One region of the Paraburkholderia sp. A1RI-2L genome, then DNA from elsewhere that is predicted to be linked to it. Evidence: predicted binding sites of a transcription regulator. Region 1 holds the regulator's gene; the other holds the start of a gene.

Region 1 (7,990 bases):
ACCCGCGTGCATCGGGTTCGGCACACGCGAGCGCGACACGCCGCGCGACGCCCGGCGGCTCGTGCGCCGCTGCAAATACCATTGCAACGTGTTGATGAGCAGCAGCATGACGAACGACACGCACAGCATCACCACAGCCAGCGCCGTCGCGCCCGCATAGTCGTATTGCTCGAGCTTCGTGATGATGAGCAGCGACGTGATTTCCGACTTCATCGGCACATTGCCCGCGATGAAGATGACCGAACCGTACTCGCCCAGCGCGCGCGCGAATGCGAGCGCAAAACCCGTAAGCAGCGCAGGCAATGCCGCCGGCAACACCACGCGGCGAAACGTGAGCCAGCGCGACGCGCCCAGGCAGGCGGCGGCCTCTTCCTGCTCGCGCTCGAACTCCTCGAGCACGGGCTGCACGGTGCGCACGACAAACGGCAGGCCAATGAACGTGAGCGCCACAAGCACGCCGAGCGGCGTAAACGCGATCTTGAGGCCGAGCGGCTGCAGGAACTGGCCGATCCAGCCGTTGCCCGCATACACGGCGGCAAGCGAGATCCCCGCCACGGAAGTCGGCAGTGCGAACGGCAGATCGACGAGCGCATCGATCACGCGCTTGAACGAGAACGTGTAGCGCACCAGCACCCAGGCGAGCAAGAACCCGAACACCGCATTGATGAGCGCTCCGCCAAGCGCGGAGAAAAATGTGAGGCGGTACGACGCGAGCACGCGCGGCGACGCCACCGCGCGCACGAGCTGCGCCCAATCGAGCGTCGCGGTCTTGAGGAACGTGGCCGCAAGCGGAATGAGCACCACGAGGCTCAGATACGCCACCGTGATGCCGAGCGTCACGCCGAATCCCGGCAGCGCGCCTGGCTTCTGTAATCGAAACGTCGTCATGCTCTATCTCTTCACATGGGTTGCGCGGAGCGCCTCCCGTCATGCGATACATGCGGGGCGCCGCGGCTAAAGACGCGCCTCGTCGGGCGCGCCTTGTTTTTGGCGTTGCTTGCTACTGCGTATTGCCGTAGGCTTACTACGGCCGGCTTATTGCGGCTGATAAATCGAATCGAACACGCCGCCATCGGCGAAATGCGTCTTCTGCGCCTTGGCCCAGCCGCCGAACGCCTCGTCGACCGTGTAAAGCTTGAGCTTCGGGAACTTCGCCATGAGCGCCGCCGGCACCTTGTCCGAGCGCGGACGATAGAAGTTCTTCGCGGCAATCTCCTGCCCCTTCTCGCCATAGAGGAACTCGAGATACGCCTGCGCCACCTTGCGCGTGCCGTGCTTGTCCACGACCTTGTCGACCACCGCAACCGGCGGCTCCGCGAGAATGCTGGCCGACGGCACCACGATCTCGAACTTGTCCGGCCCGAACTCCTTGAGCGAGAGGAATGCTTCGTTTTCCCAGGCGATCAGCACGTCGCCGATATCGCGCTGCACGAAGCTCGTGGTCGCGCCGCGCGCGCCCGAGTCGAGCACGCCTGCGTTCTTGTAGAGCTTCGTGACGAAGGCCTTCGCCTTCTGGTCGTTGCCGCCCGGCTGGTGCGCCGCATAGGCCCACGCCGCGAGGTAATTCCAGCGCGCGCCGCCCGAGGTCTTCGGATTGGGCGTGACGATCGAGACGCCGGGCTTCACGAGGTCGTCCCAGTCCTTGATGCGCTTCGGATTGCCCTTGCGCACGAGAAACACGACGGTCGAGGTGTATGGCGAGGCGTTGTCGGGCAGACGCATTTGCCAGTCCTTCGCGATCAGCCCTTTATTGGCGAGTGCGTCGATGTCCCAGGCGAGCGCGAGCGTCACGACGTCGGCCTGCAGTCCGTCTAGCACCGAGCGCGCCTGAGCGCCGGAACCGCCGTGCGACTGCTTGATGGTGAGCGTCTCGCCGCCTTTCGCCTTCCACTCCTTGATAAAGGCTTCGTTGATGTCCTGATACAGCTCGCGCGTGGGATCGTAGGAGACGTTGAGCAGCGCCGTGTCCGCATGCGCCGCCGGCGCGAAGACCGCCATGCCGACGAGCGGCGCCACGCCGATCAGCAGTTTCGCCGCCAGCGTCCTGAACCATGCGTGCCCCGTAATGCCTTGTTTCATCCACTTTTTCTCCGTGTCGTCGTGCGCATTCGTGCACTTTCGTGCGTTCTCGCGTGCCCTGCAGCAATCGATGGAGGCCAGTCTAGCGATCGGCTTACATTATTAAAAATGATGTTTTCTCATTTTTTAATACGTAAAAGTGGTAAGGACGGAGGAATTGGGCGCTTGCGCCTGTTTTCGCCGGTGGTTGCGTCCGTCGGGGAAGGGAAAGCGCCGTCGCGACGCCGTGCGGATGACAAAGTTCAAGTAACACTTGAAAAGCGGCGAGTACTGTATAAAAATACAGTCACCTGTTCAAACATACAGTAGCGCCATGACCAAACTCACCGCACGACAGCAGCAGGTTTTCGATCTGATCCGCCGCGCGATCGAGCGCACCGGCTTTCCGCCCACGCGCGCGGAAATCGCCGCCGAACTGGGCTTCAGCTCGGCGAACTCGGCGGAGGAACATCTGCGCGCGCTGGCGCGCAAGGGCGTGATCGAGCTGGCTGCAGGCGCTTCGCGCGGCATCCGCCTCGTGCCCGGTCCGGGCGATCTGCCGCATCAATTCACGCTGCCGCACGCGGGCCTCATGCAGCTCTCGCTGCCGCTCGTGGGCCGCGTCGCGGCGGGTAGTCCGATCCTCGCGCAAGAGCACATTTCGCAGAACTACACCTGCGACCCCGCGCTCTTTTCGAGCCGGCCCGACTACCTGCTCAAGGTGCGCGGGCTGTCCATGCGCGACGCGGGCATCCTCGACGGCGACCTGCTCGCCGTGCAAAAAAAGAGCGAAGCGAAGGATGGCCAGATCATCGTGGCGCGTCTTGGCGACGACGTCACCGTGAAGCGCCTGAAGCGGCAGCGCAACGGCATCGAGCTGATCGCGGAGAACCCTGACTACGAGAATATTTTCGTCGCGGCCGGCAGCGCGGATTTCGCGCTCGAAGGCATTGCCGTTGGTCTGATCCGTCCAACCGAATTCTGATAATTCCGCCTGCGCATTTTCTGCGCATCTTCTGCGCATTTTCCGGAGAGAGTCATGGAACGCCTTGCCCGCCTGTTGCCCTTCCGTCAATTCGGCCGTCTGCGCCATCTGCGCGGGATTGCCTCGTGCGCCATGCGCGAGGCGCGTGCTTCGGCGGCGGCCCTTGGCCGTCAATGCGGCTACCAGATCAATGGCTCGCTCTTCGACGACATCGAGCAAGAAGACGAAGCGCGCCCGCTGCCTTCCGCGCAGCCGGCCTTCGCACGCGTTTCGCTCAACAGCACGCTGAATGCGGAGCAGCCCGACCGCCGCGCACCGGTGCGCGTCTATCACGGCCAGTCGCGGCTCATCATGGTGGGCACGATGGAGGCGGTGTGCCGCGCCATCGACCGCTGTATCGCGGAGCAGCAGGCCGATGCGCCGGTCGCGCTGGCAAAGTAAGCAACAAAAGTGGGATCGTTTTTGATTGCGCGCGGTCAACACCCTGATTGAACACTGCAGGGTTGCACTAACCAATGACCGATACCCAAACGTATCCGCGCAAATCATCCAGCTGGAAGAAGCCCGTCGCAATCGCCGTCGCGGCGGTTGCAATCGTGGCGGCAGTGGGCTATGGCTATGCATCGCCATATATCGCGCTGAATAACCTCAAGGCAGCCGCCGACGCACGCGACGCAGCCGCACTAAGCGAGTACGTCGACTACCCGGCGCTGCGCGCGAGCTTGAAGCAGCAGGTTGGCGAGATGCTGCAACAACGCATGGAGGCCGCCCACGCCAGCAATCCGCTCATGCTGTTCGGCGCGATGATCGGCAATGCGCTGATCGGCCCACTGGTGGACGCGTATGCCACGCCAGAGGGCGTGGCCGCATTGCTCAGCGGCATGCCGCCGACCGGCAAGCCGGGAGAACAGCCCGCGCCTGTGCCGCCGGCTGAAGCGCCGTCGCCGCCACCATCGTCACAGGCAGGCCAAGCGACGCAGCCCGCACCCGGCAATCCTCCGGCTCAGGCGCAATCGCCGCAGCCGCAGCAAGCTCAGCCGCGAGCGCAAACCTCGGCGGGCTACCGCAGTCTGAACACGTTCGCCGTCACGTGGCAGCGCGGCGCAAACAGCGGCTATGGCGGCGATCGCTATGCCGCCATCCTGCAGCGTCATGGGCTGTTTTCGTGGAAGCTCGCCGCCGTGGAATTGAACGAGCCGAATACCGTCAACGACGCGAGCGCGTCGAACTGAGCAAGCCGTACCGAGATGAACCGCAAGAATTGCGGCGAGCCATCTACGTGGTAGTGGCTCCGCCGCTTTTCGCTGATTGACTGAACGCTGCAATCGCGCGGAAGCGATTGATAGCGGCTAGGCCGCCGCCTGCTGTTGCTGTTTTTCCTCGGCAGCCGAAGAGCAGGCCACGAGAATGCTGCACGTCACGCGGTCGAGCAGCGGCGTATTGCCCGCACCCATCCACCAGCGCGAAAGTCCGGTGCGGCAGCGATGCCCCACCACTACGAGATCGACGTGCAGCTCATTGGCGAGATTCGCAATCTCGTCGATCGGATGGCCGAACGCGAAGTGGCCCTGCGCACGCACGCCGCGTTCGGTCAGCCAGTCCACGCCTTCCTGCAGAATCTCGCGCGCCGTTTCTTCGAAGCGCCCACATGCCACGTCGGTGAGCAAGCCCGCACTTTGCGCGATCGTCGAGCGCATGTCGACCACCGAAAGCAGATGGGTCTCCGCATGCAGGTCCAGCGCCAGATCCGCGCCGCAACGCAGCGCCTTGCGGCCTTCGCGCGAGCCATCGTAACAAAGCAGAATTTTCTTGTAGCTCGCCATGATCGATTCTCCCTACCCGTCTGGAAACGCAGGTCACTATTACATGATGGTGCGCCGCAATTCGACACGCAAGGGCTGGAAAACGCCAGGTTTGCGTGCACATCGATGGTGCAACGGCATGGGGAGATGAACGCCCTATAATAGGCCGCCTTGCAACGTGCAACAGCCGCCCAACCATGCCCGCCATCGAATTCGAGCAGGTGATCAAGCACTACGGAGACAGGACCGTCGTGAACGGCCTGTCGTTCGACGTCCTCCCCGGCGAATGCTTCGGGCTCCTCGGCCCCAACGGCGCAGGCAAGACCACCACGTTGCGCATGCTGCTCGGCATCGTTTCGCCCGATGCCGGACGCATCAGCCTGTGCGGCGAACCGGTGCCCGCGCGGGCACGTCATGCGCGCGCGCGCGTGGGCGTCGTGCCGCAATTCGACAATCTCGATCCCGACTTCACAGTGCGCGAGAATTTGCTCGTGTTCGGCCGCTACTTCGGACTCTCGGCAAGCGAAACGCGCGCGCTCGTCGCGCCGCTGCTCGAATTCGCACGCCTCGAAAGCAAGGCCGATGCACGCGTGGGCGAGCTTTCCGGCGGCATGCGCCGCCGTCTCACGCTGGCGCGCGCGCTCGTCAACGACCCCGACGTGCTGGTGATGGACGAGCCCACCACGGGTCTCGATCCGCAGGCCCGCCACCTGATCTGGGAGCGGCTGCGCTCGCTGCTCGCGCGCGGCAAAACGATTCTCCTCACGACGCATTTCATGGAGGAGGCCGAACGGCTTTGCAATCGCGTCTGCGTCATCGAGGAGGGCCGCAAGATTGCCGAGGGCCCACCGAAGGCGCTGATCGAATCGGAAATCGGCTGCGACGTGATCGAGGTCTACGGGCCCGATCCGGTGGCGCTGCGCGACGAGCTCGCACCGCTCGCCAAGCGCACGGAAATCAGCGGCGAAACGCTCTTCTGCTATGTCGACGAAGCCGCGCCCGTGCATGCGCTTTTGCGCCATCGCTCGGATTTGCGCTACCTGCATCGGCCCGCGAATCTTGAAGATGTGTTCCTGCGGCTCACGGGCCGCGAGATGCAGGATTAACATCGCCATCATGCAGACACGCACGCAAACCCCGCCGCCCACGCGCCCCACCCAGTCGCCCATGCGCGAGCCGCGCGCGGCGCTGCCGTCGAACGCGACGCACTGGATCGCCGTATGGCGGCGCAACTATCTCGTCTGGCGCAAGCTGGCAATCGCCTCGATGTTCGGCAATCTCGCCGATCCGATGATCTATCTGTTCGGCCTCGGCTTCGGGCTCGGGCTGATGGTCGGCCACGTCGACGGCGTCTCGTACATCGCGTTTCTCGCGGCAGGCACGGTGTCGTCTTCGGTGATGATGTCGGCTAGCTTCGAGTCCATGTACTCGGGTTTCTCGCGCATGCACGTGCAGCGCACATGGGAAGCGATCATGCACACGCCGCTCTCGCTCGGCGACGTGGTGCTCGGCGAGGTTGTCTGGGCCGCCAGCAAGTCGGTGCTGTCGGGCGCGGCCATCATGATCGTGGCGGGCCTGCTCGGCTACGCGAGCTTTCCGTCGATGCTGCTCGCGCTGCCCGTGATCGCGCTCGCGGGCCTCGCATTCGCGAGCTGCGCGATGATCGTCACGGCGCTCGCGCCGTCCTACGACTTCTTCATGTTCTATCAAACGCTCGTGCTCACGCCGATGCTGCTGCTTTCCGGCGTGTTCTTTCCGCTCACGCAATTGCCCGCCGCCGCGCAGCACGTCACGCTGATGCTGCCGCTCGCGCACGCCGTCGAGTTGATTCGCCCGGCCATGCTCGGGCGCCCGATCGAGCATGCGGGACTGCATCTCGCCGTGCTCGTGCTCTACGTGGTGGTGCCCTTCGTCGTCGCCTCGATCCTGTTCCGGCGGCGCATGATGCGCTAACGCGCGCGGTTCGGAACAAGCTCAGTCGTCGTCGTCGCCCCAGGGGATGTCGACATCCGAAATGAAGGCGACGGTCGCGAACGGGCCGCCTTCCTGGCGGCCGATCTTGCCGTCGGCGCGATGCCACTCGACGCGGAACTGCGTGGACTGCGACTGGGCAAGCAGGCGAATCGTTCGGATCTCCTCCGGATCCGAGTCCTCGACGGGACCATCGAGCGAAATCAGCAACTGCTGCGGCCAGAGGCCGTCGGCGGGATCGTAAATGCGGTCGCCATCGGGGATCGACGTGTGCGCCTCAACGCCGATGGTCGCCGACGCCTCGACGATCATCTTGCCGAGCGCGCGCAAAACCGCCGTTGCACGAGCGGAGTTGGCCTGCCGGATGGCGAGGTCGCCCCGTGTCAGGGCCTGTTCGAGTTTCGGATTCGTTTTTTGCTTTGCCATGGCGGTTCCCGGGCGCGAGCCCTGTTCTGTGCGGATTGTGTGCAGATGGCCAGCCGGCTGGCCGGCAATCCGACGTTGATGCGTGTCTCTTATCTTAGGGCCTGTTCACGCCGTTGCGCACCAATACGTGCGAACAGGCCTTAATGAAGCGCGCTAAAACCCCAGCGCGACTGTTGCCAGCCCCGCCACCACGCCGAACAGCACGACCACCGAGCCCACCAGCGCCAGCGTACGCACCCTGAACGAGCCGGCCAGCATCGCGAACGACGGCAGGCTCACGGGCGGCAACGTCATCAGCAGCGCGCCCGCCGGCCCCACGCCCATGCCGAGCGCCAGCATCGCCTGAATGATAGGCACCTCGCCGGCGGTAGGGATCACGAACAGCATGCCGGCCACCGCAAAAACGACGATCCAGCCGAGGCTGCTCGCCACCTCGGGCCCGATGTGCGGAAAGAGCCACGCACGCGCCGCGCCCAGCAACAGCACGAGCACGATGTATTCCGGCACGAGCCGCACCGCCATGCGCACGAAAAGGCGCAGCCAGCGGATGAGCACATTGCCGCTCTCGGCCTGCTCCTGCGCGAACATCGCGAGCCGCACGTCGGCGGCGAGCGCCTCCTCGCGCGTCACCAGCCGATTCGCGAGCCAGCCGAGGCCGAACACCATCAGCACGCCCAGCACGAGGCGCAGCGCACTCCACTGCCAGCCCAGCACGAAGCCCATGAACACGAGCGTCGCGGGGTTGAGC
Region 2 (7,990 bases), 860 kb from region 1:
CCACGAGCTGCCACTGGCCGCGCGCGAGGTCCTCGATCTTCCAGCGCGCGCGCACCTTGAGGCTGCCGCGGCCCGATTCATAAGCCGCCGCGATTTCCGCCTCGCTCGAAATGATCTGCCCGCCGCCCGGGAAATCGGGCCCGGGCAAACGCTCCATGATCTCCGCGTGCGAAAGCTTCGGGTTCCGAATCATGGCCACGGCCGCCGCCGCGACTTCGCGCAGGTTGTGCGAGGGAATTTCCGTGGCGAGACCCACGGCGATGCCCGATGCGCCGTTGAGGAGCAGCATTGGCAAACGCGCCGGCAGGGTCTTCGGCTCCTGGAACGAGCCGTCGTAGTTCGGCATGAAATCGACGGTGCCCATGTCGATTTCGTCGAGCAGGAGCTTGGCGATGGGCGTCAAGCGCGCTTCGGTGTAGCGCATGGCCGCCGCGCCGTCGCCGTCGCGCGAGCCGAAATTGCCCTGGCCGTCGATGAGCGGATAGCGCATCGAAAAGTCCTGCGCGAGGCGCACGAGCGCGTCGTAGGCCGACTGGTCGCCGTGCGGGTGGTATTTACCGAGCACGTCGCCGACCACGCGCGCCGACTTCACGGGCTTGGCGTTGTCGCCGAGGCCCATCTCGTTCATCGCGAAGAGAATGCGCCGCTGCACCGGCTTCTGGCCGTCGCAGACGTCGGGCAGCGCGCGGCCCTTCACCACGCTCACCGCGTAGTCGAGGTAGGCGCGTTCCGCGTAGTGGCCGAGCGTGAGCGTATCGTCGTCCGGGGCGCCGGTGTCAGTGACTTCAGCAAAAAGATCGTCCATGTTTCAATCAGTCCGTATTCGTGTGCGTGGGCTTAGATGTCCGCTTCGACTTCGTTGCCCTTTTCTTCGAGCCACGAGCGGCGCGAAGCCGCCTCGCCCTTGCCCATCAGCATCGTCATGCGCGCGACGGTGGCTTCGTAATCGAGCTCGCCAAGCGCGATGGGCGACAGGCGCCGCGTGTCGGGGTTCATCGTCGTGTCCCAGAGCTGCTCGGCGCTCATTTCGCCGAGGCCCTTGAAACGGCTGATGGTCCATTGCGTTTCGCGCACGCCGTCCTTGCGCAGCTTGTCGAGAATCGCTTCGAGCTCGCCTTCGTCGAGCGCGTAGAGCTTCTGCGCGGGCTTCTTGCCGCGCGCGGGCGCATCGACGCGGAACAGCGGCGGGCGCGCCACGCACACGTGGCCGCGCTCGATCAGCTGCGGGAAATGCTTGAAGAACAACGTGAGCAGCAATACCTGGATGTGCGAACCGTCGACGTCCGCGTCCGAGAGAATGCAGATCTTGCCGTAGCGCAGGTTCGAGAGATCGACGGTGTCGTCGGGGCTGTGCGGATCGACGCCGATCGCCACCGAGATGTCGTGCACCTCGTTGTTCGCGAACAGACGGTCGCGCTCGGTCTCCCACGTGTTGAGCACCTTGCCGCGCAGCGGCAGGATGGCCTGATATTCCTTGTCGCGGCCCATCTTCGCGGAGCCGCCCGCCGAATCGCCCTCGACGAGGAAGAGCTCGTTGCGCGCGATGTCGGTCGACTCGCAGTCGGTGAGCTTGCCGGGCAGCACGGCCACGCCCGAGCTCTTGCGCTTTTCCACCTTCTGGCCCGCGCGCGTGCGCGCCTGGGCCTGCTTGATGACGAGATCGGCGAGCTTCTTGCCGTGCTCGACGTGCTGGTTGAGCCACAGTTCGAGCGCGGGACGCGAGAACGACGAAACGAGCTTCACGGCGTCGCGGCTATTGAGTCGCTCCTTGATCTGCCCCTGGAACTGCGGGTCGAGCACCTTGGCCGAGAGCACGAACGAGACGCGCGCGAACACGTCTTCGGGCAACAGCTTCACGCCCTTGGGCTGCAGATTGTGCAATTCGACAAAGCTCTTCACGGCCTGAAAGAGACCGTCGCGCAGGCCGCTTTCGTGCGTGCCGCCCGCGGGCGTCGGAATCAGGTTGACGTAGGACTCGCGCGTGAGCGGGCCTTCCTCGCTCCACGCGACCACCCACGCGGCGCCCTCGCCTTCGGCGAAGGTGTCGTCGGTGGTGCGGGCGTCGGCGTAGCGCTCGCCTTCGAAGAGCGGGATCAGCAAGTCGCTGCCGCCCATGCCTTCGAGCAGATAGCCGCGCAGGCCGTCTTCGTATTTCCACGAGAGGCGCTCGCCGGTCTTCTCGTTGACGAGCTCGACCTCGACGCCGGGCAACAGCACCGCCTTCGAGCGCAGCAGACGCTGCAGTTCGCCGAGCGGCAGATTGGCCGAGTCGAAGTACTTCGCATCGGGCCACGCGGTCACGCGCGTGCCGGTCTTCTTCTCGTCGCGCGCGGCGTTGCGCGTGGTGAGCGGCTTGACGACGTTGCCATCCGCAAAGCCGATTTCGGCGACCTTGCCGTCGCGCCAGACGGTCACGTCCAGCCGCGTCGAAAGCGCGTTGGTGACCGAGACACCCACGCCGTGCAGGCCGCCCGAGAACGTATAGGCGCCGCCGGCGGCCTTGTCGAACTTGCCGCCCGCATGCAGGCGGGTAAACACGATCTCGACGACGGGCACCTTCTCTTCGGGGTGCAAGCCGAACGGAATGCCGCGGCCGTCGTCGTCGACGGAGACGGAATGGTCGGCATGCAGCGTGACGGTGATGCGCTTGCCGAAGCCGCCGAGCGCTTCGTCGGACGCGTTGTCGATGACTTCCTGAATGATGTGCAGCGGATTCTCGGTGCGCGTGTACATGCCCGGCCGTTGCCGGACGGGCTCGAGGCCCTTGAGCACCTTGATCGACGCTTCGCTATATCCAGCGTTTGCAGCGTTTGACTTCTTCGTTGCCATGGTGATCCGCAGGGGGTTATCCGCGCGCTTGTCCACAGGTCCTGTGGACATCTGCGGGGAAAACGCGTTGAGTGTTCAAAAAAACCGTGTCGAAACAACGGGGTGAGCGCGCTGCGCAACGCCCGTGCAAACCTCGCCGGGCCGGCGCGCGCTCCCGCAGTTGTTCGAATGCGCGAGGTATTGTACTGATTTGGGCTTGCGCGGCAATTTGGAAGGGGGTCGGCCGTTCGGCCGAGGGGTAGCGAGGTGCGGGAGTCGCGTAGAATTGGGCACGTGCGGCGTGGTGCCTGCCGCCAGGAATTCAACCGGCCTGTTGCCCTGTTTGGGAGCGTGGAGTTGTTATGAAACCGTCCGAAGCCTTGCGCGCGCATCGCGCCGAAATACGCGAAATTGTCGCAAGCCATCATGCAATGAATGCGCGCGTGTTCGGCTCGTCGGCGCGCGACGAGGACGACGAGGATAGCGATCTCGATTTACTCGTCGATCCGACGCCGGAGACTACGCTTATCGATCTCGCGCAAATCCAGTTGCGCCTGGAAGCGCTCATGGGCGTGCGAGTGGACGTACTTACGCCCAAAGCGCTGCCCGAGACCTTCCGCGCACGCGTAATCGCCGAATCGGTACCGGTATGAGGAAAAAAGATCTGCGCACCCCGGATTACTTGCAGCATATCCTCGACGCCATCGAACGCATTCGCACATACACGGAGCCTCTTTCACACGATAGCTTCGAGGCAACACCGATGGCTGTCGATGCCGTCGTGCGAAACATCGAGATCATTGGCGAAGCGGCCCACAACATCACGCAAGGCGATCCTGACTTTGCGGCCGCGCACCCGGAGATACCGTGGGAGGCGATGTACGGAATGCGCAACCAGGTCTCGCACGGCTACTTTGCCGTCGACATCGACATTGTCTGGAGCACCGTACAGACCTACTTGCCCGACCTGAAACACAAGCTCTCGAAGCTGAAGCGCACATAAAAAAAGCGGCCTTCATCAGGCCGCCTTCTCTGCGCATCACATCACTTGCGCTTGCTCTCCAGCTCTTCCCACCGCTCCAGCGCAACCAGCAATTCCTCGTCGATCGCCGCATAGCGCTCGGTGAGCCGAGCCCCCTCCTGCGCATCCTTCGCGAAGATCGAGCCGTCCTCGATCTTCGCGCCGATATCCTTCTGCTCGGCCTCCAGCGCCTCGATACGTTTGGGCAGCTCTTCTAGCTCGCGCTGCTCCTTGAACGAAAGCTTCACGGTGCGCTGCGCGTTGCGGCCCGCAGCGCTCTCCTTCGGCGCGGCGGCCACGCTCGCTGCTTCCTTCGGCGCGCGCGCCTCGGCAATCTCTTGCGCACGCGCGCTCTGCGTCTGCCAGTCGGTGAAGCCGCCCACGTACTCGCGCCACTTCCCTTCGCCTTCGGAGGCGATCACCGAAGTCACCACGTTGTCGAGAAACGCGCGGTCGTGGCTCACGAGCAGCACGGTGCCGTCGTAATCGGTCAGCAGTTCTTCGAGCAGTTCGAGCGTGGGAATGTCGAGGTCGTTAGTCGGCTCGTCGAGCACCAGCACGTTCGCGGGACGCGCGAAAAGACGCGCGAGCAGCAGGCGGTTGCGCTCGCCGCCCGAGAGCGACTTCACGGGCGAGCGCGCGCGCTCGGGCGCGAACAGGAAGTCGCCCAGATAGCTCATCACGTGCTTCTTCGCGCCGTTGATCTCGACCCAGTCGCTGCCCGGGCTGATGGTGTCGGCGAGACTCTTTTCGAGGTCGAGCTGCGCGCGCATCTGGTCGAAGTACGCCACCTGGAGGTTCGTGCCCACGCGCACGGTGCCCGCGTCCGGCTTGAGCTCGCCGAGGATCAGCTTCAACAGCGTGGTCTTGCCCGCGCCGTTCGGGCCGACGAAGCCGATCTTGTCGCCTCGCATCACCGTGCCCGAGAAGTTGTCGACGATCGTGCGGTCGCCATAGCGCTTCACGACGTCGGTGAGCTCGGCGACGATCTTGCCCGACTTCTCGCCCTGCGCGACGTCGAGCTTCACGTTGCCCTGCACGTTGCGGCGCTCGGCGCGCTCGTTGCGCATCTGCACGAGCCGTGCGATGCGTCCGACGCTGCGCGTGCGGCGCGCCTCCACGCCCTTGCGGATCCACACTTCTTCCTGCGCGAGCAACTTGTCGAACTTCTCGTTTTCCACGCGCTCGACTTCGAGCTGCTGCGCCTTGCGCTCCTGATACTGCGAGAAGTTGCCCGGATACGAAAGCAGCTTGCCGCGATCGAGCTCGACGATGCGCGTGGCCACGCGGTCGAGGAACGCGCGGTCGTGGGTGATGAAGAGCAGGCTCGAGCGCTGCGCGACGAGCAGTTCTTCGAGCCAGCGGATGCCGTCGAAGTCGAGGTGGTTGGTCGGCTCATCGAGCAGCAGCACGTCGGGCTGCACGACGAGCGCGCGCGCCAGCGCCACGCGCTTTTGCATGCCGCCCGAGAGCGCGCCCACGCGCGCGTCGCCTTCGAGGCCGATTTGCGCGAGCGTGGTGGAGACGCGCGTGCGCCAGTTCCAGGCGTCGGCGTGATCGAGCGACGACTGCAGCGCGTTCATGCGCGCGAGCAGCGCGTCGTGTTCCGCGCCTTCGGGCGTGTCCGCGAGCCGGTGCGCGACCCCGTCGAATTCGTCGAGCAGCGCGCGCACGCCCGCGAGCCCCGAGGCGACTGTGTCGAACACGGTGGCGTCGGTGTCGAAATCGGGCTCCTGCGGAACGTAGACGGTCGTGAGATCCTGCTGGCGCGTGACGAGGCCGTCATCGGGTCTCGCGAGGTCGGCGACTATCGTGAGCAGCGACGACTTGCCCGCGCCATTGCGGCCGATCAGCCCGACGCGCTCGCCGGCTTCGAGCGAAAAGTCGGCGTGATCGAGCAGCGCGACGTGGCCGAACGCGAGTTGCGCGCCGGTAATGGTGTAAAGCGACATGAATGGAGAGCGTTGCCTGCGTTGGAGAGCAAGCGCGTATTGTACCGGGGCGCGCGCGGGGCCTATGAGGGGCGCATTGAGCCCCCCGGCGCGCCCCGTCGTGGCGAGGTTCGCGGGCGTAGCCGCCCGCACGGCCTACTTCACATGAACCGTGATTGTCTGGCTCCACTCGGGACCATACGACTGATGCGCGCCGTTGGCGAATTGCGCCGTGAGCGTGTGGTCGCCGGGCGGCAGTGTGACGTCGGCTTCGGACTGGCCTTTGCCGTAGTGGATCGACTTCTCGCTGGCCGGTACGACCGTGCCTTGCGGCAGCGCCGCGCCGTCGATCAGCAGATGGTGATGTCCGGTTTTGGGCGTGGTCGTGCCGGCGGGCGCAACCGTCATGCCATCGACTCCGAATTTCACGTGCACCGGGTTGCTCACCGTTGCACCGTTCTTCGGCTCGACGAAGTAGACGCCCTCGGCGCGCGCGATGCTGCTCATCGCGAGGAGTGCCGTCGTCGAGGCCATCAGCGCTGCGCCGGCCAGCCATGTCCTTCTGGTCATTGTTCGCTCCTGGGGGATTGCCCGGTGGTTGCTCAGTGGGTTGCGGTGCGATGCGTCCGCGTCCCAGCATACACCGCAAGAACTACGCCACGCGCCGCGGGTGCGCCGTTTCCGGTAACATCGCGGGTCGCCGGCCGCTCGCCCCGGCCCGTGCAACGGGGTTCATGGGGCCATATGGTGGGCAAACCAGCGGGCAAAACCGCGTCGAACCGAACGAAAAGGTGTGTGTTGTGAGCGAAGTGATCGAATACAAAAGCTGGGTCTGCCTGATCTGCGGCTGGGTCTATAACGAAGAGGAAGGTCTGCCCGACGAAGGCATCGCGGCAGGCACGCGCTTCGCGGATATCCCCGACGACTGGCGCTGCCCGCTGTGCGACGTGGGCAAGGGCGACTTCGTAGCCGTGGAATTCTGACGCGCGCGGTTCGCGACCCGCGGTGCGCGACCAGGGCACGCGGGAACGACGTTTTCGAGGTGAATGGCGTTTGCTATACTCTTGCGCCTGCACCGACTCCGCGCCATGACGGGTGACTTGGGAAACATGGCGATCCGGCGGAGTGGGAATTCGTGCGCCCCGCAGCGGATTTGACGGCTCCCTGTAGTTCAATGGATAGAACAAGTGCCTCCTAAGCGCTAGATGCAGGTTCGATTCCTGCCAGGGGGACCAGCCGCCCGCACCCATCCCCGCCTTGCCGCGCGCCCGCGCCCGCGCCCGCCTCGCAACATCTTCACTCCAGGCCGATCCCGCATGGACATCAACAAGCAACTCGCCGCCCTCACACATTCCGAACTGCAAACCGCAGGCGCCAGCCAGGCAACCGCCATCGCCGTGAGCGTTCTGCTGCGTCATCTGAGCTCGCCGGAACTCGTCAAGCTACTGTCGTCGGCGTTCGAAAATCATCAGGCCGTGATGCTGCAAACGCCCTGGCCCGAGCAGATGCTCAATTCGTTCGAGGCCACGCGCCGCTTCCTCGAAACCGCCGCGCAAGGGCCCACGCCCGAGACGCCGGCCGAATAAGCCGCCTGCCCGAACCCGCGCCCGACTGCGGGTAAACAGGGAGCCGCCCGGACCTAAAGCCGGGGCCGAAACTGCCGTAATCTTCGGACATGGACCCACTACGTCCCCTTCCGGCCGGCCACCTGATGTCGACTCTCCTCGACCAGGATATCGCCCATATTCGGCGCGTCATGCCGCTTTCGCTCTCGGGCGACCTCGCCGGGCCGATCCTCGCCCCTTCCTACTGGCGCATGCGCCTGCACCGGCTGCTCGACACCGGCCACGTCAATAAAGGCCAACTCGCCGATATCGACAGCCTGCTGCTCCAGATCGAACTGTACGAACTGAATGCCGCATCGGCGGTGACGGCCAGCCCGAAGCGCGCCGTCGGCAACGGCGATGGCCGCCGCTAGTCGCCACTAATCGCCACTAGCCACTGCTAGCGGCCGTGAGCCGCCCATCCGCCGCGCGCGGAAATCCTGGTGTCGGGGTCGTCCATCGGACATAATGTCCGCCAAAATACCCAGAGAGGACTTCGTGCACCCGGCCCATTCGCGAGACCTGCTTCAGCAGGCACGCCAGCGCTTCACCCAGCAGCAGATCGCCGCCCACGTCGGCAAGGACGTCAAAACCGTGCGACGTTGGGAAAAAGGCGAAACGCCGTG

What was found. The regulator LexA, encoded in region 1, represses DNA repair genes until DNA is damaged. The targets are predictions, from matches to a motif close to ACTGTATNNNNATACAGT.
Region 2: the regulator LexA is predicted to act here: its motif matches at 2,900-2,917, upstream of PWP93_RS08735 (DNA topoisomerase IV subunit B).

What each region holds. Positions count from the first base shown of each region.
Region 1 is NZ_JARBTA010000001.1:1,023,867-1,031,856, reverse strand. It holds gene cysT (sulfate ABC transporter permease subunit CysT) at 1-888, opposite strand, end outside; gene PWP93_RS04910 (sulfate ABC transporter substrate-binding protein) at 1,036-2,079, opposite strand; gene lexA (transcriptional repressor LexA) at 2,393-3,043, shown strand; gene PWP93_RS04900 (hypothetical protein) at 3,098-3,484, shown strand; gene PWP93_RS04895 (DUF2939 domain-containing protein) at 3,559-4,275, shown strand; gene PWP93_RS04890 (universal stress protein) at 4,393-4,866, opposite strand; gene nodI (nodulation factor ABC transporter ATP-binding protein NodI) at 5,043-5,951, shown strand; gene PWP93_RS04880 (ABC transporter permease) at 5,962-6,798, shown strand; gene PWP93_RS04875 (hypothetical protein) at 6,820-7,242, opposite strand; gene PWP93_RS04870 (permease) at 7,396-7,990, opposite strand, start outside.
Region 2 is NZ_JARBTA010000001.1:1,886,372-1,894,361, forward strand. It holds gene parC (DNA topoisomerase IV subunit A) at 1-805, opposite strand, end outside; gene PWP93_RS08735 (DNA topoisomerase IV subunit B) at 838-2,829, opposite strand; gene PWP93_RS08740 (nucleotidyltransferase family protein) at 3,171-3,461, shown strand; gene PWP93_RS08745 (DUF86 domain-containing protein) at 3,458-3,811, shown strand; gene PWP93_RS08750 (ATP-binding cassette domain-containing protein) at 3,853-5,781, opposite strand; gene PWP93_RS08755 (DUF4399 domain-containing protein) at 5,917-6,330, opposite strand; gene PWP93_RS08760 (rubredoxin) at 6,561-6,743, shown strand; tRNA gene PWP93_RS08765 (tRNA-Arg) at 6,921-6,995, shown strand; gene PWP93_RS08770 (hypothetical protein) at 7,077-7,346, shown strand; gene PWP93_RS08775 (hypothetical protein) at 7,472-7,738, shown strand; gene dcm (DNA (cytosine-5-)-methyltransferase) at 7,833-7,990, shown strand, end outside.